DNA from 3 places in the Enterobacter sp. MG-EB028 genome. Region 1 is predicted to be linked to each of the others. Evidence: predicted binding sites of a transcription regulator. Region 1 holds the regulator's gene; each other region holds the start of a gene.
What was found. The regulator CRP, encoded in region 1, controls carbon source genes, mostly activating them, when cyclic AMP is high. The targets are predictions, from matches to a motif close to ATGTGANNNNNNTCACAT.
Positions count from the first base shown of each region.

Region 2: a site for CRP is predicted at 6,196-6,213, ahead of cdd (cytidine deaminase). Genes of this name have one in related genera too.
Region 3: a site for CRP is predicted at 2,774-2,791, ahead of rbsD (D-ribose pyranase). Genes of this name have one in related genera too.

Region 1 is NZ_CP195079.1:4,415,374-4,425,824, forward strand. It holds gene ACR42C_RS21060 (triphosphoribosyl-dephospho-CoA synthase) at 1-734, opposite strand, end outside; gene mdcA (malonate decarboxylase subunit alpha) at 734-2,389, opposite strand; gene ACR42C_RS21070 (hydrolase) at 2,618-3,640, shown strand; gene ACR42C_RS21075 (YheU family protein) at 3,637-3,855, shown strand; gene ACR42C_RS21080 (phosphoribulokinase) at 3,886-4,755, shown strand; gene ACR42C_RS21085 (OsmC family protein) at 4,822-5,226, opposite strand; gene crp (cAMP-activated global transcriptional regulator CRP) at 5,538-6,170, shown strand; gene ACR42C_RS21095 (YccS/YhfK family putative transporter) at 6,228-8,315, shown strand; gene argD (bifunctional acetylornithine/succinyldiaminopimelate transaminase) at 8,312-9,532, opposite strand; gene pabA (aminodeoxychorismate synthase component 2) at 9,619-10,182, opposite strand; gene ACR42C_RS21110 (putative adenosine monophosphate-protein transferase Fic) at 10,213-10,451, opposite strand, start outside.
Region 2 is NZ_CP195079.1:3,231,013-3,241,463, reverse strand. It holds gene mglB (galactose/glucose ABC transporter substrate-binding protein MglB) at 1-221, shown strand, start outside; gene mglA (galactose/methyl galactoside ABC transporter ATP-binding protein MglA) at 301-1,821, shown strand; gene mglC (galactose/methyl galactoside ABC transporter permease MglC) at 1,837-2,847, shown strand; gene ACR42C_RS15360 (glutamine synthetase family protein) at 2,897-4,285, opposite strand; gene sanA (outer membrane permeability protein SanA) at 4,407-5,126, opposite strand; gene cdd (cytidine deaminase) at 5,253-6,137, opposite strand; gene ACR42C_RS15345 (CidB/LrgB family autolysis modulator) at 6,267-6,962, opposite strand; gene ACR42C_RS15340 (CidA/LrgA family protein) at 6,959-7,354, opposite strand; gene ACR42C_RS15335 (type 1 glutamine amidotransferase) at 7,539-8,249, opposite strand; gene ACR42C_RS15330 (AraC family transcriptional regulator) at 8,309-9,106, shown strand; gene dusC (tRNA dihydrouridine(16) synthase DusC) at 9,148-10,080, shown strand; gene mdtQ (multidrug resistance outer membrane protein MdtQ) at 10,233-10,451, shown strand, end outside.
Region 3 is NZ_CP195079.1:4,830,736-4,841,186, reverse strand. It holds gene ravA (ATPase RavA) at 1-502, opposite strand, end outside; gene kup (low affinity potassium transporter Kup) at 724-2,592, shown strand; gene rbsD (D-ribose pyranase) at 2,874-3,293, shown strand; gene rbsA (ribose ABC transporter ATP-binding protein RbsA) at 3,301-4,806, shown strand; gene rbsC (ribose ABC transporter permease) at 4,811-5,776, shown strand; gene rbsB (ribose ABC transporter substrate-binding protein RbsB) at 5,804-6,694, shown strand; gene rbsK (ribokinase) at 6,803-7,732, shown strand; gene rbsR (ribose operon transcriptional repressor RbsR) at 7,736-8,728, shown strand; gene mdtD (multidrug transporter subunit MdtD) at 8,694-10,127, opposite strand; gene ACR42C_RS22850 (FadR/GntR family transcriptional regulator) at 10,124-10,451, opposite strand, start outside.

The sequences.
Region 1 (10,451 bases):
TGGCCTTCGGACGTTGCACAGCCTCCGGCGTTCAGTACAGCGCGGGCACCGCTCTGCATGGCGTCCAGCCCCTCCATTCCGGCGCGGGACAGCACGCAGGTATCGGTGAGCGAGGTCATGATGGCCATCAGCGCGTCGAGCCTGGCGTGCGTTTCGCTGCTGCCGTTGAGACGGCTGAGGCGAAGCTGCGGCAATGCGCGCTGCATAACGTGCGGGAATGCCTGCTGCGCCTCTTCACGCGCGCCCGGCACGCGGTAGCGGTGCGTGGCTCGCAGGCCTTTGCTGAACACTTTCGGTGCCGCCTCGTCCGGGAGTTTCGCCAGCTGCGCGGCAGTGTTCGCGACGGCCTGCGCAGTTGCATCCCCGCCCAACATCGCCACCGCGCTTACCAGCAATCCCAGCGCCCAGATCGCGCCACGATGGGTATTCACCCCGTCGGTGGCCGCCATCATCTGCTTCTCGCCTTCGCGGCCAAGACGGCCAACGGTTTGTCGAAGCGCAATATCTGCCGGACGCAGCCAGCTTTGCTGCGCCAGCGCCTGAAACGTGGGGGCCAGGCTGCGCGCGGAGCGCTCCATCAGCGCAAGGGATAAATCGTGGTGCGCGCCGTTCCCCCGACTGTCCACCAGACCGGGTTTCGGGCTTAAACGTGCTTCGTCAATCAGACACTGCGTGGCGGTTCGCGCCAGCCATTCGGCACCGCCTTCAGCCTGAATCTGGGGCAGAAGTGTCATTACCAGCTCCGGAATTTCGCAGGTGGGTTATACAGACCGCCGGACCACTCCACGAGGTCAGACACGCTGCCCGCAGCCAGCAGAGAGCGGGTGGCGTCGGTGCGGCGAATCCCCATATCTTCCGGATACACCACCTTGCCGCTCTGGCGCAGTTCCGCCACGCGCCTGGCGTCCACACCCAGGCCGATATCGGTGATCCCCGCGACGGCGGCAACCATGGCCCGACGCTCTTCCAGATCTTTCGCCCGATAGAGGTAGGCAATCCCCTCTTCCGTCAGCACGTGCGTCACGTCATCGCCGTAAATCATCACCGGTGCCAGCGGCATGCCGGAGGCTTTCGCCACGTCTACGGCATCGAGTTTTTCCACGAAGGTTGGCTTCACGCCCGCCTGGAAGGTTTCCACCATCTGCACGACGAGTTTTTTACCGCGCTGCATTGGGTCAGGCTCGGTGATCATGTTCAGCCAGGCCGGCGTGGCGTGGCGGCGACCATGCGGGTCATGGCCCATGTTTGGCGCACCACCGAAGCCAGAAAGACGACCGCGAGTCACGGTTGAGGAGTTGGCGTAACCGTCAACCTGCAGCGTAGAGCCGATGAACATATCCACCGCGTACTGGCCTGCCAGCTGGCAGAAGGCGCGGTTGGAACGCATGGAGCCGTCGGCACCGGTAAAGAACACGTCCGGACGGGCGCGGATGTACTCTTCCATCCCCAGCTCGCCGCCGAAGCAGTGCACGCTTTCGACCCAGCCGCTTTCAATGGCCGGAATCAGCGTCGGATGTGGATTCAGCGTCCAGTGCTTACAGATTTTGCCCTTCAGACCGAGCTGTTCGCCGTAGGTAGGCAGCAGCAGCTCAATCGCCGCAGTGTTAAAACCGATACCGTGGTTCAGGGACTGCACCTGATGCTCCGCGTAGATGCCTTTGATGGCCATCATCGCCATCAGAATATGTTCCTGTTTAATCAGGCGCGGGTCGCGGGTGAACAGCGGTTCGATGAAGAACGGCTTGTCTGCAACGACCACGTAGTCAATCCAGGAGCCTGGAATATCTACGCGCGGCAGATCGCACTCTTCGTCCACCAGCTCGTTCACCTGTGCGATGACGATACCGTCGTGGAACGCGGCGGCTTCCACCAGCGCCGGGGTATCTTCGGTACTCGCCCCGGTGTAGAGGTTGCCTTTGCGGTCCGCTTTAAAACCGGCAATCAGCGCCACGTTGGGCGAAAGGTCGACATAGAGGCGTGAGTACAGTTCGATGTAGGTATGGATCGCGCCGATTTCGAGCTGACCATCTTCCAGCAACTGGGAGATCCGCAGGCTTTGTGTCCCGGAGAAGGAGAAGTCCAGCTTGCGGGCGATGCCTTTTTCAAAGATATCCAGATGCTCGCTGCGGCCAACGCTCGGCATGATCATATGCAGGTCGTGGACGATTTGCGGGTTCACTTCGGCAAGCGAGCGGGACAGAAAATCCGCCTGCTTCTGGTTGTTGCCCTCCAGTACGACTTTGTCGCCCGGTGCGATCAGTTTTTCCAGCATGCCGACAATATCGCCGGTTGGCAGTACTTTCCCCTGCACCGGTACGGACGCCAGTCGACGCGCTTTCTCGCTGCGTCGTGTGTTCCATTGCCGCGCGGGTGTTTGCCCAGATAACATTATTAACCTCCTGATTCAGCACATCATTCTGATTTGCTTAACGTTGAGTAAAGTCTGCGCTCTGACGAGAAAGGCATCAATTAAGCGTAGGGCGGAATCATTAGCCTGAGAGTAATAATCAAGGTAAATATTTGTGATCGGGATCAGTTCCTGGTTCGGAAATCCAGGCTAAACGGGGTACAATTCGGAAAGTATCGTAAATTTCCGACAAGAATCAGCATCGCGCTTATGACCCAAATCATTCCATCAGACTTCGACATTGCGGCCGAAGACAGCACCGAGTTCGTGCCCCTGCGCGGCGTGGCCAATCCCCATTTGCAGACCATGCTGCCGCGGCTGATCCGCCGCAAGGTTCAGTTCACTCCGCACTGGCAGCGGCTTGACCTGCCAGACGGTGATTTTCTGGATCTCGCCTGGAGCGAAGCGCCGGAACAGGCGCGTCATAAGCCTCGTCTGGTGGTCTTTCACGGTCTCGAGGGGAGCCTGCACAGCCCGTATGCACATGGGTTAATTGAGGCAGCAAAAGCGCGCGGCTGGCTCGGCGTGGTGATGCATTTTCGCGGCTGTAGCGGCGAGCCGAACCGGCAGAAACGCATTTATCACTCGGGTGAAACCGAAGACGGAACGTGGTTCTTACACTGGCTGCGGGACAACTTTGGCACCGTGCCAACGGCCGCCGTGGGCTATTCGCTGGGCGGAAATATGCTCGCCTGCCTGCTGGCCAAAGAGGGCGACAGCGTACCGCTGAATGCTGCAGTGATTGTTTCCGCGCCGTTTATGCTGGAGCAGTGCAGCTACCATATGGATAAAGGCTTTTCCCGCGTCTATCAGCGCTACCTGCTTAACCTGCTGAAGGCCAACGCGGCGCGTAAGCTCAAGGCCTACCCGGATACCCTGCCGGTAAGCCTGCGCCAGTTGAAAAAGGTGCGTCGTATTCGCGAGTTCGACGATCTGATCACTGCGAAAATCCACGGCTTCGCCGATGCAATTGACTATTATCGTCAGTGCAGCGCCATGCCGCTGCTCAGCAAAATCACGCAGCCGACGCTGATCATTCACGCCAAGGATGACCCGTTTATGGATCACCACTCGATCCCCGCGCAGGAATTCCTGCCCGACAACGTTCACTATCAGTTAACTGAACATGGCGGCCACGTTGGGTTTATCGGCGGCACGCTGCGCCGCCCGAAAATGTGGCTGGAGGCGCGTATTCCTGACTGGCTTACTCCTTACCTGGACGGTGCAAAATGATCATTCCCTGGCAAGATCTGGCTCCCGAAACGCTCGATAATCTGATTGAAAGCTTTGTATTACGCGAAGGCACCGATTATGGTGAACATGAGCGTTCGCTTGAGCAAAAGGTCAACGATGTTAAACGCCAGCTGAAAAGCGGCGACGTGGTGCTGGTGTGGTCAGAACTGCATGAGACGGTCAATATCATGCCCCGCAACGCGTTTCACGGCTGATCTTCCAACCTTTTCAGTCAGGGAGTTGCTATGTCTGCCAGACATCCCATTATTGCCGTTACGGGGTCGAGTGGTGCGGGAACCACCACCACCAGCCTCGCTTTTCGCAAGATTTTCGCCCAGCTGAATCTCCGTTCGGCGGAGGTCGAAGGCGACAGCTTTCACCGCTATACGCGCCCGGAGATGGACATGGCGATCCGCAAGGCGCGCGATCTGGGTAAACACATCAGCTACTTCGGCCCGGAAGCCAATGATTTCGGTCTGCTGGAGCAAACCTTCCGCGAATACGGGCAGAGCGGTACCGGGCAGTCCCGCAAGTATCTTCACACCTACGATGAAGCCGTACCCTGGAACCAGGTACCGGGCACCTTTACCCCCTGGCAACCGCTGCCGGAACCCACCGATGTATTATTTTATGAAGGATTGCACGGCGGCGTGGTTACGCCTCAGCACGACGTGGCGCGCCACGTGGATCTTCTGGTCGGGGTGGTCCCTATCGTTAACCTGGAGTGGATCCAGAAGCTAACGCGTGACATGAGCGAGCGCGGCCATTCGCGCGAGGCGGTGATGGACTCCGTGGTGCGCTCCATGGAAGACTACATCAATTACCTCACGCCACAGTTCTCCCGCACCCACATTAACTTCCAGCGCGTGCCGACGGTGGACACCTCCAATCCGTTCGCGGCGAAAAGCATCCCGTCGCTGGACGAGAGCTTTGTGGTGATCCACTTCCGCAATCTTGAAGGCATTGATTACCCCTGGCTGCTGGCGATGCTGCAGGGCTCGTTTATTTCGCACATGAATACGTTAGTGGTGCCGGGTGGAAAAATGGGGCTGGCAATGGAGCTCATCATGACGCCGCTGGTTCAGCGGTTGATGGAAGGGAAGCAGATCGCGTAAAGATGTTCCCTCTCCCCGTGGGAGAGGGTTAGGGTGAGGGCATCAACACGCACGATGCCCCGTGAATCACACCTCAATCACTTCATACGAATGCGTAATTTTTACCGCTTTCTCCAGCATTAGCGCCACAGAGCAGTACTTCTCCGCAGACAGGTCCACCGCGCGTGAAACCGCCGCGTCTTTCAGCGCTTTCCCGGTGACAACAAAGTGCAGATTTATGTGGGTGAACAGGCGTGGCGCCTCTTCGCGACGTTCTGAGGTGAGTTTAACCTCGCAATCCGTTACGTCATGACGACCTTTTTGCAGAATCGACACCACGTCAATCGCACTGCATCCACCTGCCGCCATCAGCACCATTTCCATTGGGCTCGGCGCTTTATCGCCGGAGTTACCATCCATCAAAATCTGGTGTCCTGACGCGGACTCCCCCAGGAACGTTAAACCTTCAACCCACTTCACGCGCGCTTGCATATTCATTAACTCCAACGTTGCATTTTTGGTGACAGATTACGCGTGCGTTACATTTCTCGCAATGGAAGGCGACCTGCATCATGCTGAAGCGAGACACCAGGAGACACGCGGCGAAAGCTATGCTAAAACACTCAGGATGCTACAGTAATACATTGACGTTACACATGTATGCAGAGGACATCAAACTTTACTGGCTGCGAAACGTTACGACAGCCGACTTCCCAGGGTATGGGTAAGAATTCGATTGCAACCCCAGAGTCCGGATGCATCTGATGACTCTGGTGACAGCTTATAACAGAGGATAACAGCGCATGGTGCTTGGCAAACCGCAAACAGACCCGACTCTCGAATGGTTCTTGTCTCATTGCCACATTCATAAGTACCCATCGAAGAGCACGCTGATTCACCAGGGTGAAAAAGCGGAAACGTTGTATTACATCGTCAAAGGCTCGGTGGCAGTGCTGATCAAAGATGAGGAAGGGAAAGAGATGATCCTTTCTTATCTGAACCAGGGCGATTTTATCGGTGAACTGGGCCTGTTTGAAGAAGGCCAGGAACGTAGCGCCTGGGTTCGTGCAAAGACAGCATGTGAAGTGGCTGAAATTTCTTACAAGAAATTCCGTCAGCTGATTCAGGTAAACCCTGACATCCTGATGCGTCTTTCTTCCCAGATGGCGCGCCGTCTGCAGGTGACGTCAGAGAAAGTGGGTAACCTCGCCTTCCTGGACGTGACCGGCCGTATCGCGCAAACCCTGCTGAACCTGGCGAAACAGCCAGACGCGATGACCCACCCGGACGGCATGCAAATTAAAATTACCCGTCAGGAAATTGGTCAGATCGTTGGTTGCTCCCGTGAAACAGTGGGCCGTATTCTGAAAATGCTGGAAGATCAAAACCTGATCTCCGCCCACGGTAAAACCATCGTGGTTTACGGAACCCGTTAATCCTGCTTAAACGGCGTGCCATCGCGAGGTGTCACGCCGTTTTTGTCTCTTTTCCCCATGTGGCGCAGGCTGATCTATCACCCGGAAGTTAACTACGCACTGCGACAAACGCTGGTGTTGTGTCTTCCTGTGGCCGTGGGCCTGCTCCTGGGTCATCTTCAGCAGGGCCTGCTGTTTTCCCTCGTGCCCGCCTGCTGCAACATCGCCGGTCTGGACACGCCGCATAAGCGCTTTTTCAAACGCCTGATTATCGGGGGCTGCCTGTTTGCAGGCTGTAGCCTCGCGGTGCAGCTGTTACTGGCTCGCGATATTCCCCTGCCACTGATCCTGACCGTGCTGGCGATGACCCTCGGCGTCACGGCGGAAATCAGCTCGCTGCACGCTCGCCTGCTTCCAGCGTCACTCATTGCGGCCATCTTTACCCTGAGCCTCGCCGGGAATATGCCCGTGTGGGAGCCGCTGCTGATCTACGCCCTCGGCACGCTGTGGTACGGGCTGTTTAACTGGTTCTGGTTCTGGCTATGGCGAGAGCAGCCGCTGCGAGAATCTCTGAGCCTGCTCTACGTGCAGCTTGCGGATTACTGCGAAGCCAAATACACCCTGCTCACCCAGCATACCGATCCGGAAAAATCCTTACCGCCGCTGCTGACGCGCCAGCAAAAAGTGGTGGATTTGATAAGCCAGTGCTATCAGCAGCTGCATATGCTCGCCGCAAACAAGAACCACGAGTACAAACGGCTGCTGCGTACCTTCCAGGTGGGGCTGGACCTTCAGGAGCATATCTCCGTTAGCCTTCATCACCCGCAGGAGGTGCAAAAGCTGGTTGAGCGCAGCCATGCCGAAGCGGTGATTCGCTGGAACGCGCAGACCGTCTCCGCGCGCCTGCGGGTGCTGGCTGACGATATACTTTATCACCGCTACCCCACGCGCTTTAACATGGACAAACAGCTCGGCGCGCTGGAGAAAATTGCCCGTCAGCACCCGGAAAATCCGGTCGGCCAGTTTGCCGCCTGGCACTTCAGCCGCATCGCCCGCGTGCTGCGCACCCAGCGACCGCTTTATCCCCGCGACCTGATGGCGGATAAACAAAAACGTCTGCCGCTGCTGCCGGCGCTCAAAAGCTATCTTTCTCTTAAATCGTCCGCCCTGCGCAACGCCGCACGAATTAGCGTCATGCTCAGTATCGCCAGCCTGATGGGCATGGCGCTGCACCTGCCGAAACCCTACTGGATCTTAATGACCGTGCTGTTTGTCACCCAGAACGGCTATGGCGCCACGCGGGTGCGCATTCTGCACCGGGCGGGCGGCACGATGGCGGGGCTGATTATTGCAGGCGTGACGCTGCACTTTCACGTGCCCGAGGGCTATACCCTGGCGGGCATGCTGGCTATCACCCTGGTGAGCTATCTAATCATTCGCAAAAACTACGGCTGGGCGATGGTGGGCTTTACGGTAACGGCGGTATATACCCTGCAGCTGCTTACGCTTAACGGCGAACAGTTCATCGTTGCCCGCCTGATCGACACGCTGATTGGCTGTCTGATCGCCTTTGGCGGTATGGTCTGGCTGTGGCCACAGTGGCAGAGCGGGCTGCTAAGACAGAACGCCCACGACGCGCTGGAGGCCGATCAGCAGGCCATTCGTCTGATCCTGAGCGACGATCCGCAGCCTTCCCCGCTTGCCTACGAACGTATGAAGGTCAACCAGGCGCATAACGCCCTCTTTAACTCGCTGAATCAGGCGATGCAGGAGCCGGGCTTTAATTCTCATTATCTGGCGGACATGAAGCTGTGGGTGACGCACAGCCAGTTTATCGTCGAGCATATCAACGCCATGACGACGCTGGCGCGCGAGCACACGATGCTGACGCCGGATCTGGCGCAGCGCTATTTGCAGTCGTGTGAAATTGCGTTGCAGAGGTGTCAGCAGCGTCTGGAGTATGACGCGCCGGGCGAATCGGGCGACTCAAACATTCTGGAAGCGCCGGAGACGTTAACCCACGGGCCGATGAGCACGCTGGAGCAGCATTTGCAGCGTGTGCTGGGACATCTGAACACCATGCACACCATTTCGTCGGTGGCATGGCGTCAGCGCCCGCATCACGGGATTTGGTTAACGCGCCGGTTAAAGCGAACCGAGTATTAGCCTTTAACGAGCTTCGCGACCGCCGCGGCAAAGCGGGTTAACCCGTCTTCTATATCTTTTTCTTCCACCACCAGCGACGGCGCAAAGCGCATCACGTCCGGCCCCGCGTTGAGCACCATGACGCCTTCATGCGCGGCAGCGTGAAGGAAATCGCGCGCGCGGCCTTTGTACTGCGGCTTCAGCTCGGCGCCAATCAACAGCCCCATTCCGCGGATCTCGCTGAACACGTCGTACTGTTCATCAATCTTTTTCAGGTGTTTCACAAACAGCTCGCGTTTCGCGCTAACGCCGTTCAGCACTTCCGGCGTGTTGATGATGTCGAACGCGGCTCCCGCCACGGCGCTCGCCAGCGGGTTACCGCCGTAGGTGGAGCCGTGAGATCCGACGTGGAACGCGGAGGCGATCTCCTGCGTCGTCAGTACCGCACTCACCGGGAAACCACCGCCGAGCGCTTTGGCGCTGGTCAGAATATCCGGCGTCACGCCGTAGTGCATGTAAGCAAACAGGTCTCCGGTACGCCCCATCCCGCACTGTACCTCATCAAACACCAGCAGCGCCTGATGTTCGTCGCACAGCGCGCGCAGCCCTTTCAGGAACTCCGGGGTCGCCGCCGTCACGCCGCCTTCACCCTGAATCGGCTCCACCACTACCGCGCAGGTGTGGTCGTCCATCACCGCTTTCACCGCGTGCAGATCGTTAAACGGCACGTGGACGATGTCTGCCGGTTTTGGGCCAAAGCCGTCGGAATACTTCGGCTGGCCGCCAACGGAGACGGTAAAGAAAGAGCGTCCGTGGAAGGCGTTATGGAAGGCGATGATTTTGGTTTTGTAAGGACTGTGACGCGTTGTCGCGTAGTAGCGCGCCAGCTTGAAGGCGGTTTCGTTGGCCTCGGTGCCGGAGTTCATAAACAGCACGCGCTCGGCAAAGGTGGCATCAATGATCTTACGGCCCAGGCGCAGCGCCGGTTCGTTGGTGAACACGTTACTGGTGTGCCACAGGGTTTCGCCCTGGGTTTTCAGCGCCTCCACCAGCGCAGGATGGCAGTGACCCAGCGCCGTAACCGCAATACCGCCCGCGAAATCCACATACTCTTTGCCCTGCTGATCCCAGACGCGGCTGCCCTTCCCCTTCACCGGGATAAACTCAGCCGGTGCATAAATCGGCAGAATCACTTCATCGAATGTCGCGCGGGTAATTGCTGGTTGTTCAGTTGCCATGTCATGCCCATCCATTTTATGTCACATTGATTGTGAAAATATAATCACAAAATATGCATAAAAAATCACAGCAAGGCAACAGATATTCAGCGATTAAGGAAATTTGCCAGCAGCGCGTGCCCCTGCTCGCTGAGGATACTTTCCGGGTGGAACTGCACGCCTTCGAGATCCCACTCGTGGTGGCGAATCCCCATGATCTCCTGGGTATCGCTCCAGGCGGTCACGTCAAAGCAGTCGGGTAGCGTCGGCGGGTCAATCACCAGCGAATGGTAGCGCGTCACGGTTAACGGGTTATTAAGCCCTGTGAATACGCCCGTGCCGGTGTGGGTAACCGGCGAGGTTTTGCCGTGCATCACTTTTGCGGCACGCACGATGGTAGCCCCAAATACCTGGGCAATCGCCTGATGGCCGAGACAGACGCCCAGGATCGGCAGCCTGCCGGCATAGTGGTGAATAACGTCCAGAGAAATGCCCGATTCCGATGGCGTACACGGCCCCGGCGAAATGACGATTTTCTGCGGAGCCAGCGACTCGATATCGGCCAGGCTGAGCTCGTCGTTGCGGCGGACAACCACCTCTGCACCCAGTTCGCAAAAATACTGGTAAAGGTTCCAGGTGAAGGAATCGTAGTTATCAATCAGCAGAATCATGGCGGCTCCCGAAAAAAATGCCGCCCTATTCTACTCAGATTCCCGCGCTTCGCTCACTACTTTGGCAAAGATAACGCTCAGTGCGCTCAAATCGCCCATGGCGCCGCTTCGGTTCGCCGCTACCCACTGCTCGGGATCGATATCCCGCCAGCTCAGCGCGTAACCTGCATGGATAGCCAGCTGCTCAAAGAAGACGCGCTGCGCAATGCCATTACCGCGGATAAAGGGATGCAGCATGTTGATTTCACAGTAGTAGTGACTCACTTTGT
Region 2 (10,451 bases), 1.2 Mb from region 1:
CTCTGCCAGAAGCGCTGGCGCTGGTTAAATCTGGCGCGATGGCCGGTACCGTTCTGAACGATGCCAACAACCAGGCGAAAGCGACCTTCGATCTGGCGAAAAACCTCGCCGATGGTAAAGGCGCGGCGGATGGCACCAGCTGGAAAATTGACAACAAAATCGTTCGCGTGCCTTACGTGGGCGTAGACCAGTCCAACCTGGCTGAGTTTATCGGTAAATAAGCAATCTACATTGTCTTCACTGGGCGCAACCTGTTGCGCCCTTTTATAACGCGATATGCGAGGCCAACAAGGTATAATTATGGTCAGCACAACTACTCAGTCAACCGGTGAATACTTGTTGGAAATGAACGGTATTAACAAGTCATTTCCCGGTGTTAAGGCACTCGATAATGTTAATTTAAAAGTCCGGCCTCACTCTATTCATGCATTAATGGGGGAGAACGGTGCGGGTAAATCAACATTATTAAAATGTCTTTTTGGGATCTATCAAAAAGATTCTGGCAGCATTCTTTTTCAGGGGAAAGAGATCGATTTCCATTCAGCAAAAGAAGCACTGGAAAACGGTATCTCAATGGTTCACCAGGAATTAAACCTGGTACTGCAACGCTCGGTGATGGATAACATGTGGTTGGGTCGTTACCCAACCAAAGGTGTCTTTGTCGATCAGGACAAAATGTATCGCGACACCAAAGCAATTTTTGATGAGCTGGATATTGATATCGATCCGCGCGCCCGCGTGGGGACATTATCCGTCTCTCAAATGCAGATGATCGAAATTGCCAAAGCGTTCTCCTATGACGCGAAAATCGTCATCATGGACGAACCCACCTCGTCTTTAACGGAAAAAGAGGTTAACCACCTTTTTACCATTATTCGTAAGCTGAAAGATCGCGGCTGCGGCATTGTGTACATCTCGCATAAAATGGAAGAGATCTTCCAGCTGTGCGATGAAATTACCATCCTGCGCGACGGCCAGTGGATTGCAACGCAGCCGCTGGAAGGGCTGGACATGGACAAGATCATCGCTATGATGGTCGGCCGCTCTCTGAACCAGCGCTTCCCGGACAAAGAGAACAGGCCGGGCGAAGTGATCCTGGAAGTGCGCAATCTGACCTCGCTGCGTCAGCCGTCCATTCGTGATGTTTCTTTCGACCTGCACAAAGGGGAAATTCTGGGCATTGCCGGCCTGGTGGGGGCAAAGCGTACCGACATTGTGGAAACCCTGTTTGGCATCCGCGAGAAAGCCGAAGGCACCATCACGCTGCACGGAAAGAAAATTAACAACCACAATGCCAACGAAGCCATTAATAACGGTTTTGCGCTGGTGACGGAAGAGCGTCGTTCGACCGGTATTTATGCTTATCTGGATATTAACTTTAACTCGTTAATCTCTAATATCCGTAATTACAAAAACAAAGTCGGGCTGCTGGATAACTCCCGCATGAAGAGCGATACCCAATGGGTAATTGACTCCATGCGCGTGAAAACACCGGGCCACCGTACCCAAATTGGTTCGCTTTCTGGCGGTAACCAGCAGAAAGTCATTATCGGCCGTTGGCTATTAACCCAGCCTGAAATTCTGATGCTGGATGAACCGACCCGCGGTATTGACGTCGGCGCGAAGTTTGAAATTTATCAGCTGATTGCCGAGCTGGCGAAAAAGAATAAAGGGATCATTATTATTTCTTCCGAAATGCCGGAACTGTTAGGGATCACGGACCGTATTCTGGTTATGAGCAATGGTCTCGTTGCCGGTATTGTTGACACCAAAACGACAACGCAAAACGAAATTTTGCGTCTTGCGTCTTTGCACCTTTAAGATCAGGGGCTCCTCATGAGTGCGTTAAATAAAAAAAGTTTTCTCACTTACCTGAAAGAAGGCGGTATTTACGTTGTTCTTTTAGTTCTGCTCGCCATTATTATTTTCCAGGACCCTACGTTCTTAAGCCTGCTGAACCTGAGTAACATTCTGACCCAGTCCTCCGTGCGTATCATCATCGCGCTGGGCGTGGCGGGCCTTATCGTCACCCAGGGGACGGACCTGTCTGCCGGTCGTCAGGTCGGCCTGGCGGCGGTTATTGCGGCAACCCTGCTGCAGTCGATGGAAAACGCCAACAAGGTGTTCCCGGAAATGGCGACCATGCCGATTTTCGTGGTGATTCTGATCGTCTGCGCCATCGGGGCGGTGATTGGCCTGATCAACGGTATCATCATCGCTTACCTGAACGTGACACCATTTATCACCACCCTGGGTACGATGATCATCGTTTACGGCATCAACTCCCTCTACTACGACTTTGTGGGTGCGTCACCGATTTCGGGCTTTGACAGCGGCTTCTCGACCTTTACGCAAGGGTTTATCGCGCTGGGCAGCTTCCGCCTGTCGTATATCACCTTCTATGCGCTGATTGCGGTGGCGTTCGTCTGGATCCTGTGGAACAAAACGCGTTTTGGTAAAAACATCTTCGCAATCGGCGGTAACCCGGAAGCGGCGAAAGTCTCCGGCGTAAACGTTGCCCTGAACCTGCTGATGATTTACGCGCTGTCCGGTGTGTTCTACGCCTTCGGTGGAATGCTGGAAGCGGGCCGCATCGGCTCCGCAACCAACAACCTTGGCTTCATGTACGAGCTGGATGCAATTGCTGCCTGCGTCGTCGGCGGCGTCTCCTTCAGCGGCGGCGTGGGTACCGTGCTTGGCGTGGTGACCGGTGTGATCATTTTCACCGTCATCAACTATGGCCTGACCTACATCGGCGTGAACCCGTACTGGCAGTACATCATCAAGGGCGCCATCATTATCTTCGCTGTGGCGCTGGATTCACTGAAGTACGCACGCAAGAAGTAATCGCTCCTCGCGTTACGCGGCCCGCTCACCGAGCGGGCTTTTTTATGCCCTACGCCAGATGTGACTCTTCGCGGGTCACAACGCTCTCAAACCAGTCGAGCTCTGAAAGCTTACAGGCCACCCACTGTTCGCAAAAGGCGTCACCCAGGCTGTCGGTAAGGTACTGACAGCGGGAAAATGTCTCGATTGCTTCCTGCTGAAACAGCGGCAGGGTGGGTTCATCATGCTGCGGTTCAGGCAAATCGTCCTCGTCGATATTTTCCAGCCCGTACAGCATGCCGGTCAGGATCGTGGCGGCGACCAGATAGGGATTGGCGTCCGCCCCGGCCAGCCGGTACTCAATGCGGCGGTTGCTGTCCTCCGAACAGGGAATACGCAATGCGGCGGAGCGGGTGTTATAGCCCCAGGAGTTAAAGACGGGTTCCGTCAGGTTTTTACGCAGGCGACGAAACGCGTTAACTCCAGGCGCAAGGATGGCGATAGAGGCGGGCATCAGCGCCAGCTGCCCGGCGATGCACAAACGCATCATGCTGTTAAGCGCGTTCACCGGAGAAGCAAAAACGTTTTCGCCGCGACTGTTATTCAGGCTGAAATGGAAGTGTAAACCGCTGCCGGCCAGCTGGCTGAAAGGCTTAGCCATAAAGTTGGCCTGCAGGCCGTGCTTTTCGGCTACGTAACGGGTCATTCGGCGCAGGGCAAGCACGTTATCGCAGACCTCAATGACGCGATGGCTGTGCTTCAGGTTTAATTCGTACTGACCGGATTCGGCTTCCGCCACGATCCCGGACAGCGGGATGCGCTGAAGGTGTGCCAGCTGTTCCAGCTCGTCAAACAGTGCCGCATGGGTTGTTGAGGTATCCATATGAAAACACCCCTGATTTTGCGGATCCCGATCGCGTTGACCCGTCAGATAGAATTCGATTTCCGGAGCAATCACCGGATAGAGCCCGTGCTGGTGGAAGCGGGACAGGACGTTCTGCAGGATGACTCGTGGCTCCAGCGGGCAGGGTTTATCGTCGCTGTCTTGCATCGTCAGCAGGATCTGCGCGTTGTGCTGCGGATCCTGCGGGCAGGGGCGCAGGGAACCGGCGACGGGGAGGCAGAGTCGGTCCGGTTCATCATGAAGCGGGGCGGCGATTTTTCCTTTCTGATCCATAGAGTAGACGGAGAGGGGAAAGTAACAGCCTTTTTCCAGCGCCAGCATGCTCTCTACCGGGAGCCGCTTGCCGCGCATAATGCCGTTGATATCGTTCAGGTAAACGTCAATATGTTTCGTCTGCGGGTAACGTTCGAGATAATCCGCGACTTCGACCGAAACGTTGTGCTGCAGCGCGTCAATTTTTTCATCAAGCCAAAGGCCGGAATTGAGTGCGCCAGGAAGCGATAAACCGGGAAAGTTAAAATAGGGACGGAGACTTTTCAGGAAAAACGCATTCATTATCGAGTTCATAGTCATTCTTCAATGAAGCCGTAGCGGCAGTGAACTCAGCATAAAGGGGGCGGCGTAAAGGGGGGATAAAAAGCGTCAGGCCCGGCGTAAAGAAAGTATAAAGGCGAGGCTATTTTTTCTCTTTTTTCTGCATATCAAGCAGTTGCTCCGGGGTGACGGCCGGGTAACCCTGCGCGTCTTCCGGTACTTCATGCATCGCCGGGATCGGCACCAGCGGGCCGAGGAAGCGCGGTTCGCGTTTGAAAATGTAGAGGTCTGCCAGAGCGCCAAAACGCGCGCCGAACTCGCGGACGCGCACGCTCAGCATATCTTTTGGCGACGGCACGGCGTAACACTGCGCCTGAATGCCCATATGCAGCGCGATAAACAGCGCGCGCTCGCAGTGGAAGCGCTGAGTGATGATGATGAAGTCGTTGGTGTCGAAGACTTTGCGCGTACGCACGATGGAGTCCAGGGTGCGGAATCCGGCGTAGTCGAGCACGATATCTGCAGGATCGACGCCAGCGGCAATCAAATCCTTCCGCATCGTCACCGGCTCATTATAGCTTTGCAGGGCGTTATCGCCGCTTAGCAGCAGGTAGTTCACCTTGCCGCTATTGTAGGCGTTCAGCGCGCCCTGAATGCGGTAGCGGTAGTACTGGTTGATCACCCCGGTGCGGTAATACTTGGCGGTGCCGAGCACCACGCCAACCTGACGATAGGGCAGGTCCTGCAGATCGTCAAAGATGTAGGGGGCGGTTTTCCAGCTCATCCAGCGGTCGAGACCCAGCACGATAAACAGCAGTATGCCGACCAGGACAGACAGGCTGTAAAAAACGCGCTTTAACATGGAGATGGCTCGTTCGTGGATGAAATTTAACTCAGGCTACTTTACCCGCCTGGTTAGCGCAAGAAACAGCGACTCAACTGAGGGGTTTTTCAGCAACGTGGCGGACATTTCTGTCCGCCGGAAGGTTTATGCCAGCAGGACGCGGTCGATCGTCGTGCAGCCTAACGCCTTGAGCGTCGCGGCGGTGGCATCCCACTGGATCAGTGGCGCATCGGCTTTTTCGGCCAGAATGGCGCGCTGAATGTCCGGATAATCGTAGCCGTTCAGGCTCAGCAGGTTGAGCGCGCCCTGTAGTGGCGGCAGCGTTGGGTTAAACGCGGCGTTTTCCGCATAGCTGCCGGTGAAGATACGGCCGTCGCGGCACTGCAGCGCCACGCCGCTCGGGGATTTGCTGTAAGGCGTGTGGCTTTTGTTCGCCGCGCGAATGGCCGCCTGGTTCAGGTCATCGCCGGACAGGGCGAAACCGTGATCCTGCTCGTCCATCAGCAACGTTTTGATCTCCAGATCTTTCGGGCCAAAGGCGTCAGGCAGGTAATCGCCCAGCGTGTGCGGTGCGCGTCCCGGCAGGTTGATGCGCAGCTGCAGCCCGCTGTTCAGCTCGTTCATAAACTGACGGCAGTGGCCGCAGGGGGTGTAGTTAACGGTAATGGCGCTCAGGGCTTTCTCACCGCGCAGCCAGGCGTGGCTGATGGCGCTCTGCTCGGCGTGAACGGTCTGCTGCATGGTCGCGCCCAGGAACTCCATATTGCCGCCGAAGTACCAGGTACCGCTGATGCCGCGCGCAATGGCCCCGACGTTAAAGTGGGAGAGATCGGCCCGCGCGCAGGCGGCAGCCAGGGGAAGCAGTGCGAAAGCCAGCGCGTCTTCGTCCAGTCCCGTTGCCTGTTTCAGCACCGTGACCTGCTCCGCGGTCAGCAGGGCGGGGAAGTGTGCATCTGCCAGAACGGGAGCAAGGGCTGACTGCAAATTCTCTGCAAGCTGGGCGAAGGCAGCTTGAAAACGTGGGTGCATGGCGTTTGCCTCATAAAGGTTAATGGATCGGTAGTTTACGGAGCCGTTAGGGCTTTATATGTGATCCACTTCTCATTATGTATGCAACTTATGAAATCAAAATGAAATTTGCGCGACGCATCGCAAATTTTAGCCCATCACCGCCAGAATCAGCGGGAAAATGAACGGGGCCAGCAGGGAGGTGATAATTCCGCAGATCACCAAAGCCAGCGAGCTAAACGCCCCTTCCTGATAATCCAGCTCCGCGCAGCGGGCAGTGCCCAGGGCGTGGGAGGCGGTCCCCATCGACAGTCCCCGTGCCGCTTTAGTATGAATACGCATCCCGTTCAGCAGGGTGTGACCAAACACCGCACCGAGAATACCGACGAAAATGACGCACATCGCGCTGATGGCCGGGATCCCGCCGAGGCTGCCACCGACAGCCATCGCGATAGGTGTGGTCACCGATTTTGGCAGAATAGAGGCGGCAATCTGCGGCGAGGCCCCCATCAACAGCGCTACCGACGTGCCGGTGATCATCGCCACCAGGCTGCCCACAAAACAGATGGTAATGATGGATTTCCAGCGGGCGCGGATCTGGTGGAGCTGCTCATATAAAGGAAAGGCGAGCGCCACAACGGCAGGCTGCAGCAGGTCGTTTAAAATTTTGCTGCCGGCAAAGTAGCGTTCATAAGGAATGTCGGTGAGCAGCAGGAACGGAATAATGACCACCATCGCCACCAGCAGCGGGTTCAGCAACGGCATTTTGAAACGTGCGGCAAGCTTGCGCGCGGCGAAGAACACCGCCAGGGTTAGCGGCAGCGACCACCAGATATTAGCCATCATTTTTTTGTTTTCTCCCCGATCACGTTGCGTTCGCCATGCACCAGATGCGAACTCCAGCTCACCACCAGGAAAACCACCAGCGTACTGACCGCGCATGAGACCACAATCGGGCCGAACTGGGCTTTGAGCAAATCAAAATACTGCATAACCCCGACGCCGATTGGCACGAAAAGCAGCGCCATATAGCGAATGAGGACGAAGCAGCCGGGGTTGACCCATTTTGCGGGCAGGATTTGCAGCGCCAGCAAAACAAAGAGGATTAGCATGCCGATAATGCTGCCGGGAATGGTGATGGGCAGCAGCGACGCGATGAAAATCCCGGCATACAGGCAGGCGTAAATCAGGACGAATGCGCGCAGATATTGCCAGATAATGTTCAATGATTTGCTCATGGTGATAGTCCTTGCTGAAACGCATTCATCATACAATTAAACCTAAAAATGTGCCACGGATCACATCATGAAATTTGAGCATACCAGACATTCCGGAATGGAACGTCCGGTATCACCGCACAGGGGCAGGCTACAGTTTAGAGGAAAGGGAGTGCGGTGGCGAAGTGACGAGCCAGAGAATGCATCAGCGCAGGGCGGTCAGTTTATCGAGAAAAGAAAACAGCACCTGATTCATTTCGCGATAATCATGCGAGCGTAGTTTTTCCGCCGTTTCGACAAAACGAAATTCATCCGCACGGCGGAGATCGTTCTGCGAATGTTCAATCAGCAACTCAACGACCTCCGCCGTCAGTTCCATATGGCACTGAAAACCGTAAACCCGTTCGCCATATTGCACGATCTGACGGGGACAGCCCTCGCTGTAAGCGAGCACCTTAGCCTGTGGCGTCAACCCTGGCATGTCGTTATGCCAGTGACCGACGCTCAGCTCGTGGCCAAAATTCTCAAACAGCGGGTTCGCCTTGCCTGCATCTGTGAGCCTGACGGGAAATTTACCGATCTCTTTTTCCGGGCTTTGGCAAAACCCTGCGCCCAGCGCTTCACCGATAAGCTGCGAGCCCAGACAAACGCCAATCACCGTTTTACCCGCCCCTATTGCGCGGCCGATGAGTCGCATTTCCGCCTGCGCATCAAACCAGGGGCACTCCTCAAGCGTGGTGGCGGGTGACTGCGGGCCTCCCATGATGATAAGCAAGTCCGTGCTCTCCAGGTCTTCGGGTAACGGATCGCCCTGATAAACTCTGGAGTAGCTCAGGCTACAGCCGCGATTTTTCCCCCAGATTTCATAGGCGCCTGGCGCTTCGAAATGTTCATGAATGATAAAATGAATGTGCATTGCGTCTCTCTCCGGTTACGTGTACAAGCAGCATCATAAGAGGAAGGGAGGAATGTGAAATGCCAACCGTTATCGATAAAACGCCAATTCACGACGATGCCATCGGATGGTCCAGAGGGGCAATTAGTTATACGCGTGGCGAAGTGGATCCCCCTCACCGGCATTCACAGGGGCAACTTTTGTTTGCCATCAAAGGGGTGATGCTGGTCGAAACTGGCAATAAGCGTTGGGTCATACCGCCTCAGCGCGCGTTGTGGATCCCTCCCTTTCAGGAACACACCTACAGCGTGTTATCCACCACGGAGCTCCGCGCAGTCTGGTTTAGCCCCGCGCTGATATCGCAATGCGAGCCTTTTACACGGAAAGAAGAGGTTCACGTGATTATGGCGACAGCGTTGTTCAAAGAGCTGATTGCCGGGCTGTTCAGTGCGCAATACCGGCCAGCCAGTCAGCGCAGCATGGCCGTTTTGCTGCTCGACATCCTCAGCGAGGCGCAGCAGATTTCGGCCGAATTACCGATGCCCGTTGATGGGCGGTTACATCGCGTTGCCTGTGACATCATTGCCAACAATCTCTGGGATGTTTCTATGGAAAGTCTGGCGGAACAGGCCGCGATGTCTGAACGCACATTTTCACGCGCGTTTATCAAAGATACAGGCTTTAGCTTCCGGGCCTGGCGACAGCGCGCAAGGATTTGTGCCTCGCTGGACCTGCTCGCCAACGGATACCCGGTTAAGCAGGTGGCCTGGATGCTGGGGTTTTCAGGGCAGGCGGCATTTGCGGCGGCGTTTCGCGCCGTTGTCGGGGCAACGCCGGCTGACTTTCTACCTGAACAGAAGCGCTTCCCAGCGATATAGAGAGCGGCTACTATAGCGCGTCTTTTTTCACAGGTACTGCTATGCGTGTTTTACTGGCTCCAATGGAAGGCGTGCTCGACTCCCTCGTGCGCGAGCTTCTGACCGAGGTGAACGATTACGATCTCTGCGTGACGGAGTTTCTGCGCGTGGTCGATATGCTGTTGCCGGTAAAATCCTTCTACCGCCTGTGCCCCGAGCTGCACAACCAGAGCCGGACCTCTTCCGGCACGCTGGTGCGTATTCAGCTGCTCGGCCAGTATCCTGAATGGCTGGCGGAAAACGCTGCCCGCGCGGTTGAGCTGGGCTCTTACGGGGTGGATCTCAACTGTGGCTGTCCGTCGAAGCTGGTCAATGGCAGCGGCGGCGGGGCGACCTTGCTGAAAGATCCTGAGCTGATTTACCGCGGCGCGAAAGCCATGCGTGAGGCTGTGCCTTCGCATTTGCCGGTGACGGTTAAGGTGCGTCTGGGGTGGGACAGCGACGCGCGGCAGTTTGAAATCGCCGATGCGGTGCAGCAGGCCGGGGCCACCGAGCTGGTGGTGCATGGCCGCACCAAAGACGATGGCTACAAAGCCGAGCGCATTAACTGGCAGGCGATCGGCGAGATCCGCAAGCGCCTCACCATTCCGGTGATCGCCAATGGTGAAATCTGGGATTACGAGAGTGCGCAGGCATGCCTGAACGCTACCGGCTGTGATGCGGTGATGATTGGCCGCGGTGCGCTGAACGTGCCGAACCTCAGCCGTGTAGTGAAATATAACGAGCCGCGGATGCCGTGGGCAGACGTCGTCACGCTGCTGCAAAAATACAGCCGTCTGGAAAAGCAGGGCGACACCGGTTTGTATCACGTCGCTCGAATTAAACAGTGGCTGAGTTATTTACGTAAAGAGTACAGCGAAGCGCTGGGATTATTTCAGGAGATCCGCACGCTGCAAACGTCGGCTGATATTGCGCGGGTTATACAGTCAAAATAACCGGTACTTATATTTAAATATAAATAATTCACACAGTGAATATTTTGCCGATTATGTAAGTGTATGACAATTTGCGGATTGCCACGCGTTACTAAAAAATGGAACGTCATCAAGCGTAAGTTGCGCCTTTATTTTTTTGAGTGCATGGCGTAATGAAACGTTTTCTTATTTTATCTCTGAGTGCTCCCCTTATTTTTATGCTGGCTGCGTGCGCACCGGAACATTCCACGGTGTCGCCAATCAAAACGCAAGCGACAGCCGCTTCCGTTAATACCCAACTTCGTCATGCGGACTGGCCGAAAAATGAGTGGTGGAAAGCGTATAACGACCCGCAGTTAAATTCGCTGATTACGAAGGCAATAGCGGATGCC
Region 3 (10,451 bases), 420 kb from region 1:
ACAGCGCTTCCAGGCTGCTGTCTGCTTCGGGAAGTTCGTTTGACGCGGCCACCAGCAGGCGCATGGGGATTTTCTCTTCACTGGCCCCGTTGCGGAAACGACGTTCGTTAATTGCCGTCAGCAGGGTGTTCAGAATGGCCGGGCCGGCTTTCCAGATCTCATCGAGAAAGACGATTTCCGCTTCCGGAAGATAGCCCGCCGTCAGACGCTCATAGCGCCCCTCGTCCTTCAGTGCCTGAATAGAAAGCGGGCCGAAAACTTCTTCGGGGGTGGAGAAGCGCGTCATCAAATATTCAAATGCACGGGCGTTCTGAAAAGCGAACTTCAGGCGGCGTGCAATCAAACTTTTAGCAATGCCCGGCGGACCCAGCAGAAACACGCTTTCACCGCTCAGCGCCGCCAGCAGGCAAAGGCGAATGGCGTGGCTACGCTCGTAAAGGCCTTTCTCCAGCGCGCTGCTGAGGCGGGAAATTCTTTCTGCTAATAAATGTGAGTGAGCCATAATAGTTTTGCATCCTTTCGCCGTTGTGGCGGCCAATTGAAGCGAGTATAGACGTTTCAGTCAGGGCTGGTAATAGGCTGAAGTGCGGCGCAATTTTCTTTGCGCTACATTAATGCGGTTGCATTTAGGGGTACGATTTTGCAATGAATCGTGCATACTGTGCGCTTTTTGTGGACCAAGGGACAGGAACACATTTGTTATTTAAACGAAAAGACTAGTCTATGAGCACTGATAATAAGCAATCATTACCCGCAATTACGCTTGCGGCGATCGGGGTTGTCTACGGTGATATTGGCACCAGCCCGCTTTATACGCTTCGTGAATGTTTGTCCGGCCAGTTTGGCTTTGGTGTTGAGCGCGATGCCGTGTTTGGCTTCCTGTCCCTCATCTTCTGGCTGCTGATCCTGGTCGTTTCCGTTAAATATCTCTCCTTCGTTATGCGTGCAGATAACGCGGGCGAAGGCGGGATCCTGACCCTGATGTCTCTTGCCGGTCGCAATACCTCGGCCAGAATGACGTCCGTGCTGGTGATTATCGGCCTGATTGGCGGTAGCTTCTTCTATGGGGAAGTGGTGATAACACCGGCTATCTCAGTGCTCTCGGCGATAGAGGGGCTGGAAATTATCGCGCCACAGCTCGATTCATGGGTGGTTCCGCTGGCCATAATTGTCCTGACGCTGCTGTTCATGATCCAGAAACACGGTACCGGGCTGGTGGGCAAACTGTTTGCGCCGATTATGCTGGCCTGGTTCGTGATCCTGGCGGCGCTCGGCTTACGCAGCATTATCGCGAATCCGGACGTGCTGCATGCGCTAAACCCTTACTGGGCGGTGCATTTCTTCCTGGAATACAAAGTGGTTTCCTTCGTGGCGCTGGGGGCGGTCGTGCTCTCCATCACCGGTGTGGAAGCGCTGTATGCTGACATGGGGCACTTCGGAAAACTGCCGATCCGCGTGGCATGGTTTATTGTGGTGCTCCCTTCGCTGGTGCTGAACTACTTCGGTCAGGGCGCGCTGCTGCTTAAGAACCCGGAAGCGATTAAGAACCCGTTCTTCCTGCTGGCGCCTGACTGGGCGCTGGTGCCGATGCTCATTCTGGCCACGCTGGCGACCGTTATTGCCTCTCAGGCGGTGATTTCCGGGGTGTTCTCTTTGACCCGTCAGGCCGTTCGTCTGGGCTATCTCTCGCCAATGCGCATCATCCATACTTCAGAAATGGAGTCGGGCCAGATCTACATCCCGTTCGTTAACTGGCTGCTCTATTTTGCTGTTGTGATTGTGATTGTCAGCTTCGAGCACTCCAGTAACCTGGCCGCGGCCTACGGTATTGCGGTCACAGGTACTATGGTGCTGACGTCGCTTCTCTCCACCACGGTGGCGTACCGAAACTGGCACTGGAATAAATTCCTTGTAGCAATGATTCTGGTGGGCTTCCTGTGTATCGACGTGCCGCTGTTCTCTGCCAACCTCGACAAGATTGTTTCCGGCGGCTGGCTGCCGCTGACGCTGGGCCTGGTGATGTTCATTGTCATGACCACGTGGAAGAGCGAGCGCTTCCGTCTGCTGCGTCGCATGCACGAGCACGGCAATTCTCTTGAGGCGATGATCGCATCGCTGGAGAAATCACCGCCGGTTCGCGTGCCGGGCACCGCGGTTTATATGTCTCGTGCCCTGAATGTAATCCCGTTCGCGCTAATGCATAACCTCAAGCACAACAAGGTTCTGCACGAGCGCGTGATCCTGCTGACGCTACGTACAGAAGATGCGCCGTACGTTCACAACGTGCGTCGCGTTCAGATTGAGCAGCTGTCCCCGACCTTCTGGCGCGTGGTGGCAAGCTACGGCTGGCGCGAAACGCCTAACGTGGAAGAGGTGTTCCACCGCTGCGGCCTGGAAGGTCTGAGCTGCCGGATGATGGAGACGTCGTTCTTTATGTCGCACGAGTCGCTGATCATCGGCAAGCGCCCGTGGTATCTGCGCCTGCGCGGCAAGCTGTACCTGATCCTGCAGCGTAACGCCCTGCGCGCGCCTGACCAGTTTGAGATCCCGCCTAACCGCGTGATTGAGCTGGGAACGCAGGTCGAGATTTAAGTCTTTGTGCGGCCTGATGCCCTCAGCCCGACCCTCTCCCACAGGGCTGAGGGATTCCCACAAAATAATGTTTGCATGGACGACCCCCTCTCCCTTGAGGGAGAGGGGGCAAACATAAAAAACGGTAACCCTGGGGTTACCGTTTTGCATTTACCTCCACTACATTTCACTTAGCGAAACGTTTCGACGTTGATCACAATTCCGTTACGTCATGGTGGTTTTCTGAACACTCTTGCGTCTACACTCTTTTTAGCGAAACGTTTCGCTAGTGGAGCAAGAAAATGAAGAAAGGCACGGTTCTCAACTCAGAAATCTCATCGGTTATTTCCCGCCTTGGGCATACCGATACGCTGGTGGTTTGCGATGCAGGCTTACCGGTTCCGCGCAGCACAACCCGTATTGATATGGCGTTAACGCAGGGTGTTCCCTCGTTTATGCAGGTACTGGAAGTCGTGACGACGGAGATGCAGGTTGAGGCGGTCATTCTCGCGGCGGAAATCAAACAACATAATCCGCAACTCCACGAAACGTTGCTCAGCCACATTGAGCAACTGCAACAACACCAGGGAAACACCATAGAAATTCGTTACACAACGCACGAGCAGTTCAAACAACAAACCGCAGACAGTCAGGCGGTGATTCGCAGCGGGGAGTGTTCCCCGTATGCGAATATCATTCTCTGTGCTGGCGTCACCTTCTGAGGCCATCATGGACGCATTACTGCAACTTAAAGGGATCGATAAGTCGTTCCCGGGCGTAAAAGCCCTCTCCGGCGCGGCGCTGAACGTCTACCCCGGGCGCGTGATGGCGCTGGTGGGGGAAAACGGCGCCGGCAAATCCACCATGATGAAAGTGCTGACCGGGATCTACCAGCGCGATGCCGGTTCGTTGCTATGGCTGGGCAAAGAGACCACCTTTAACGGCCCGAAATCTTCACAGGAAGCGGGCATCGGCATTATTCACCAGGAGCTGAACCTTATCCCGCAGCTCACTATTGCAGAGAATATCTTCCTCGGCCGCGAGTTTGTGAACAGGTTCGGCAAAATCGACTGGAAAACCATGTACGCCGAAGCGGATAAACTCCTGGCGAAGCTGAACCTGCGCTTTAAAAGCGACCGCCTGGTGGGCGATCTCTCCATCGGCGATCAGCAGATGGTGGAAATCGCGAAGGTGCTGAGCTTTGAGTCGAAGGTCATCATTATGGATGAACCGACCGACGCCCTGACCGATACCGAAACCGAATCCCTGTTCCGCGTTATCCGCGAGCTGAAGTCGCAGGGACGTGGGATTGTCTATATTTCTCACCGCATGAAAGAGATCTTCGAAATCTGCGACGACGTCACCGTCTTCCGCGACGGGCAGTTTATTGCCGAGCGCGAAGTGGCGACGCTGACCGAAGATATGCTCATCGAAATGATGGTGGGACGCAAGCTTGAAGATCAGTATCCGCGTCTGGACAAAGCGCCAGGTGAGATCCGCCTGAAGGTGGACAACCTCTGCGGTCCGGGTGTGAACGACGTGACCTTTACCCTGCGTCAGGGGGAGATCCTGGGCGTGGCGGGCCTGATGGGCGCAGGCCGTACCGAGCTGATGAAAGTGCTCTACGGCGCACTGCCGCGCACCAGCGGTTATGTCACCCTCGACGGTCATGAAGTGGTGACCCGCTCGCCGCAGGACGGCCTGGCGAACGGCATCGTCTATATATCCGAAGACCGTAAGCGCGACGGCTTAGTGCTGGGTATGTCGGTAAAAGAGAACATGTCGCTTACCGCGCTGCGCTATTTCAGCCATAGCGGTGGGAGCCTGAAGCATAAAGACGAGCAGCAGGCGGTCAGCGATTTTATCCGTCTCTTCAACGTCAAAACCCCGTCGATGGAGCAGGCGATTGGCCTGTTGTCCGGCGGGAATCAGCAGAAAGTGGCTATTGCCCGCGGGCTGATGACGCGCCCGAAAGTATTGATCCTCGACGAGCCAACCCGCGGCGTGGACGTGGGCGCGAAGAAAGAGATCTATCAGCTGATTAACCAGTTTAAGGCCGACGGTCTGAGCATCATTCTGGTCTCTTCCGAGATGCCAGAGGTATTAGGCATGAGCGATCGCATTATCGTCATGCATGAAGGGCATCTCGGCGGTGAATTCACTCGCGAGCAGGCCACCCAGGAAGTTCTGATGGCTGCCGCTGTGGGCAAGCTTAATCGCGTGAATCAGGAGTAAGAAGATGACTACCCAGGCTGTTTCTGGTCGCCGCTATTTCACAAAGGCATGGCTGATGGAACAAAAATCGCTGATTGCCCTGCTGGTGCTGATCGCGATTGTGTCGACCATGAGCCCGAATTTCTTCACCGTGAATAACCTGTTCAACATTCTGCAGCAGACGTCGGTGAACGCTATTATGGCGGTCGGCATGACGCTGGTGATTTTGACCTCGGGTATCGATCTGTCCGTCGGTTCCCTGCTGGCGCTCACCGGTGCGATCGCCGCTTCGATTGTTGGTATTGAAGTTAACGCGCTGGTGGCTGTTGCTGCGGCCCTGGCAGCTGGCGCGGCGATAGGCGCTGTAACTGGCGTGATTGTGGCAAAGGGCCGCGTTCAGGCGTTTATCGCCACGCTGGTGATGATGCTGTTGCTGCGCGGTGTGACCATGGTTTACACCAACGGCAGCCCGGTTAATACCGGCTTTACCGATAACGCGGATCTGTTTGGCTGGTTCGGTATTGGCCGCCCGCTGGGCATTCCAACGCCGGTCTGGATCATGGCTATCGTCTTCCTGGCGGCGTGGTACATGCTGCATCACACCCGTCTGGGCCGTTATATCTATGCGCTGGGTGGTAACGAAGCGGCAACGCGCCTGTCCGGTATCAGCGTTAATAAAGTCAAAATTATCGTTTACTCCCTGTGTGGCCTGCTGGCCTCCCTGGCGGGCATCATCGAAGTGGCGCGCCTCTCCTCCGCGCAGCCGACGGCGGGTACGGGTTATGAGCTGGACGCCATTGCAGCAGTGGTTTTGGGCGGTACGAGTCTTGCGGGCGGTAAAGGTCGCATTGTTGGGACATTGATCGGCGCACTGATTCTTGGTTTCCTGAATAATGGTTTGAATTTGTTAGGTGTTTCCTCCTATTACCAGATGATCGTTAAGGCAGTGGTGATTTTGCTGGCGGTACTGGTAGACAACAAAAAACAGTAACTGACGACACTACAGGACATCTTAGATATGAACATGAAAAAACTGGCTACCCTGGTTTCCGCTGTCGCGCTGAGCGCAACCGTAAGTGCTAACGCCATGGCTAAAGACACCATCGCGCTGGTTATCTCCACGCTGAACAACCCGTTCTTCGTCTCCCTGAAGGACGGAGCGCAGAAAGAAGCGGACAAGCTGGGCTACAACCTGGTGGTGCTGGATTCTCAGAACAACCCGGCGAAAGAGCTGGCTAACGTTCAGGACTTAACCGTTCGTGGTACCAAGATTCTGCTGATCAACCCAACCGATTCTGATGCCGTAGGTAACGCCGTGAAGATGGCAAACCAGGCAAAAATCCCGGTCATTACCCTGGACCGTCAGGCGACGAAAGGCGACGTGGTCAGCCACATTGCTTCTGATAACGTGCTGGGCGGTAAAATCGCCGGTGACTACATTGCGAAGAAAGCCGGTGAAGGCGCGAAAGTTATCGAACTGCAGGGCATTGCCGGTACGTCCGCTGCCCGCGAGCGTGGTGAAGGCTTCCAGCAGGCTGTAGCAGCACATAAATTCAACGTGCTGGCTAGCCAGCCGGCAGACTTCGACCGTACTAAAGGTCTGAACGTCATGCAGAACCTGCTGACTGCGCATCCTGATGTGCAGGCAGTGTTCGCCCAGAACGACGAAATGGCGCTGGGCGCGCTGCGTGCCCTGCAGACTGCAGGTAAATCTGATGTGATGGTTGTCGGATTTGACGGCACGCCGGATGGTGAAAAAGCAGTAAATGATGGCAAACTGGCTGCGACCATCGCTCAGCTGCCTGAGCAGATTGGCGCCACTGGCGTGCAAACTGCCGATAAAGTGCTGAAGGGCGAAAAAGTTCAGGCCAAATATCCGGTTGACCTGAAGCTGGTCATTAAGCAGTAAAAGGCGATTCAGGCAGTCGCTGGCTGCCTGAGGGACACCAAATAAAAGAAAAGTGTGGCATACGCCACCGGGTAACACCGGTGGCGCTCTCAGATGGACAGCTCAACCATGAAAACCGCAGGCAACCTCGTCGTCCTTGGCAGTATCAATGCCGATCACATTCTTAACCTTGAAACCTTCCCCACGCCGGGCGAAACCGTCACGGGTAACCAGTACCAGGTGGCCTTTGGTGGTAAAGGCGCAAACCAGGCCGTCGCCGCCGGACGAAGTGGGGCGAATATCGCATTTATCGCCTGTACGGGGGATGACGACACCGGTGAGCGCGTACGCAAACAGCTGGCGAGCGACAACATTGATATTGCGCCAGTGAGCGTAGTCGAAGGGGAATCTACCGGCGTGGCGCTGATTTTCGTCAATGCGGAAGGTGAGAATGTCATCGGTATTCATGCGGGGGCTAATGCTGCGTTAACGACAGAACGCGTTGAAGCGCAACGCGGAATCATCGCTGGAGCGGAAGCCCTGCTGATGCAGCTGGAATCACCGGTTGAAAGCGTGCTGGCTGCGGCGAAAATTGCGCATGAAAATCATACCACTGTCGTACTTAACCCGGCCCCAGCCCGTGTATTATCAGACGAGCTGCTGGCGCTGGTGGACATCATTACGCCGAACGAAACCGAAGCCGAAAAGCTGACGGGCATTCGCGTTGAAAATGACGACGATGCCGCGCGTGCGGCGAAAGTGCTGCATGCAAAAGGCATCGGGACCGTTATCATTACTCTTGGCAGCCGTGGGGTGTGGGCAAGCGTAAACGGCGAAGGGCGTCGCGTGCCGGGCTTTAAGGTCAAAGCCATTGATACTATCGCCGCAGGAGACACCTTTAACGGTGCGCTGGTGACGGCGCTGCTGGAAGGAAACGTAATGGATGATGCCATCCGCTTTGCGCATGCCGCCGCCGCGATTGCGGTGACGCGCAAAGGCGCACAGCCTTCCGTTCCGTGGCGCAAAGAGATCGATGAATTCTTAAGTCAGCAGGGGTAACGTTTGGCTACGATGAAAGATGTCGCCCGCATGGCGGGCGTTTCTACTTCGACTGTCTCTCACGTTATTAATAACGACCGCTTCGTCAGCGAGGCGATTCGTGAGAAAGTCGAAGCCGCAGTAAAAGATCTCAACTATGCGCCGTCGGCGCTGGCGCGCAGTCTGAAGCTTAACCAGACGCGCACCATCGGTATGCTGATCACCGCCAGTACCAACCCTTTTTATTCTGAACTTGTTCGTGGCGTAGAACGCAGCTGCTTTGAGCGTGGCTACAGCCTGGTGCTGTGCAATACCGAAGGCGACGAGCAGCGCATGAACCGCAACCTGGAAACGCTGATGCAAAAACGCGTCGACGGGCTGCTGCTGCTCTGTACCGAAACGCATCAACCCTCGAAAGAGATCATCCAGCGCTATCCCTCTATTCCCACGGTGATGATGGACTGGGCCCCCTTCGACGGTACCAGCGATTTGATTCAGGATAACTCCCTGCTGGGCGGCGATATGGCGACTCAGCATCTGATCGATAAAGGTCATACTCGCATTGCTTGCATTACCGGCCCGTTGGATAAAACCCCGGCGCGCCTGCGTCTGGAAGGGTATCTCTCTGCAATGGAGAGAGCTGGGCTTGCCATTCCTGATGGCTACCGAATCACCGGTGATTTTGAATTTAACGGCGGTTTCGAGGCTATGCAGAAGCTGCTGGCGCAGGATCCTCGCCCGCAGGCGGTGTTTATCGGTAACGATGCAATGGCGTTTGGTGCCTATCAGGCGCTGTATCAGGCGGGACTGCGCGTGCCGGACGATATGGCGATAGTGGGCTACGATGATATCGAACTGGCGCGCTACATGACGCCGCCGCTGACCACCATTCATCAGCCTAAAGATGAACTGGGTGAGCTGGCCATTGATGTGTTGATTCACCGAATGGCGCAGCCCACGCTGCAGCAGCAACGTCTGCAGCTTACTCCTGTTCTGATGGAACGGGGTTCGGTTTAGCCTTTGCTTTGTGTCGCTCTTTGATCAGGTTGCGGCCGTCTTTCGGTTTTAACAGCATAAAGACCAGCGCCGACACCACCGTCAGCACGCCCATGGTGATAAAGGTATAGTGGAACTGCTCAACGGTATTGGTACCGTCAAACCCTTCGTAGAACCGCAGTACCGCCGCACTCACGGCTACCCCGAGGCTGATCGACAGCTGTTGGGTCACCGCCAGTACGCTGTTGCCGCTGCTGGCGTTCTCGTCGGTCAGGTCCGCAAGGGTAATGGTATTCATCGATGTGAACTGCGTTGACATCGCCATCCCCAGCACAAACAGCGGCAGGATCAGCATCCAGACCGGTAACGCGGCGGATTGTAGCGAGAATTGCGCAATCATCAGACCGATAAAGACCGTCACGCCAACCAGCGTCTTACGATAGCCAAACCAGCGCAGTACCTGAGTGACCGTCGATTTCGCCAGAATGGAACCCATTGCCGTGGGCGCCATCATGCAGCCGGCAATCAGCGCCGGGTAGCCGAAACCTACCTGCAGCATCAATGGCATCAGGAACGGTACGCAGCCCGTGCCCAGACGTGAGGCAATATTGCCCGCGATCCCGACGGAAAAGGTTCGGGTATTAAAGAGAGATAAAGAGATAAGCGGTGTCGGATGACGACGCGCATGACGTATATAAAGAAGGAACAGCAGAATACCGCTGAGGATGACGGCGAGTGCCAGCCACGTTTCAACGATCTTCTCGCCAATGAGCTCCATCCCACTGGAGAACAGCACCAGGCTCAGGCCAAACAGGAAAAAGCCGCCCATATCGAAGCTGCGCCTTGGCGTGGTGAAGTTCGGCATATATTTGCGGGCATAGATCAGCCCTGCCACGCCAATCGGAATATTAATCAGGAAAATCCAGTGCCAGCTTGCCCAGGTAACCAGTACCCCGCCGAGAACCGGGCCTAGTATTGGGCCGACCAGCCCCGGCATGGTGACGAAGTTGAGTACGGGAAGCAGTTCGCTGCGTGGATAGGCACGCAGCAAGGCAAGGCGCGCCACCGGCATCATCATCGCGCCGCCAATTCCCTGCAGCACGCGGAAGATAACCAGCTCCGTTAAGGATGTTGAAAGCGCGCAGGCCAGCGAACCGAGCGTAAATAGCGTTACGGCCAGCATGAAAACTCTGCGGGTGCCGAAGCGATCGGCCAGCCAGCCGCTAACCGGGATCAACATCGCAACCGTCAGGGTATAGCTGATGATGGCGGACTGCATTGCCAGTGGGGAGCGGTTAAGGCTTTGCGCGATAGCGGGAAGCGCCGTATTGAGGATGGTGGCATCCAGTGCCTGCATAAAGAACGCCATGGCTGCAATCCACGGCAATCCGGCCATGCTGCGTGCTTTTTTCTCTGTCATTTATTTACCTGCTGGTGGGTTGGCGCGGTCAGCAATGCCTGGCATGCAGTCAGGGCTCGCTGCCCGTCGCTCTCCTGAATGGCATCCACTATCGCCTGATGCAAATCCAGCTTTACCACTTCGTCTTGTGTAATAGAGGTAAAGTAGGTGTGGTACACCGAATGGAATAACGAGGCAAAGGAGGTCAGGAACGGATTGGCGCTCATCATATAGATGTGTTCATGCCAGGCCATATCGACCTCAACCCAGCGTTCCCGGTTGAAGTGTTTTTTCAGGAACACCATCTCTTCCATCAGTGCGTTAAGCTGCGCTTTCTGCTCTGCC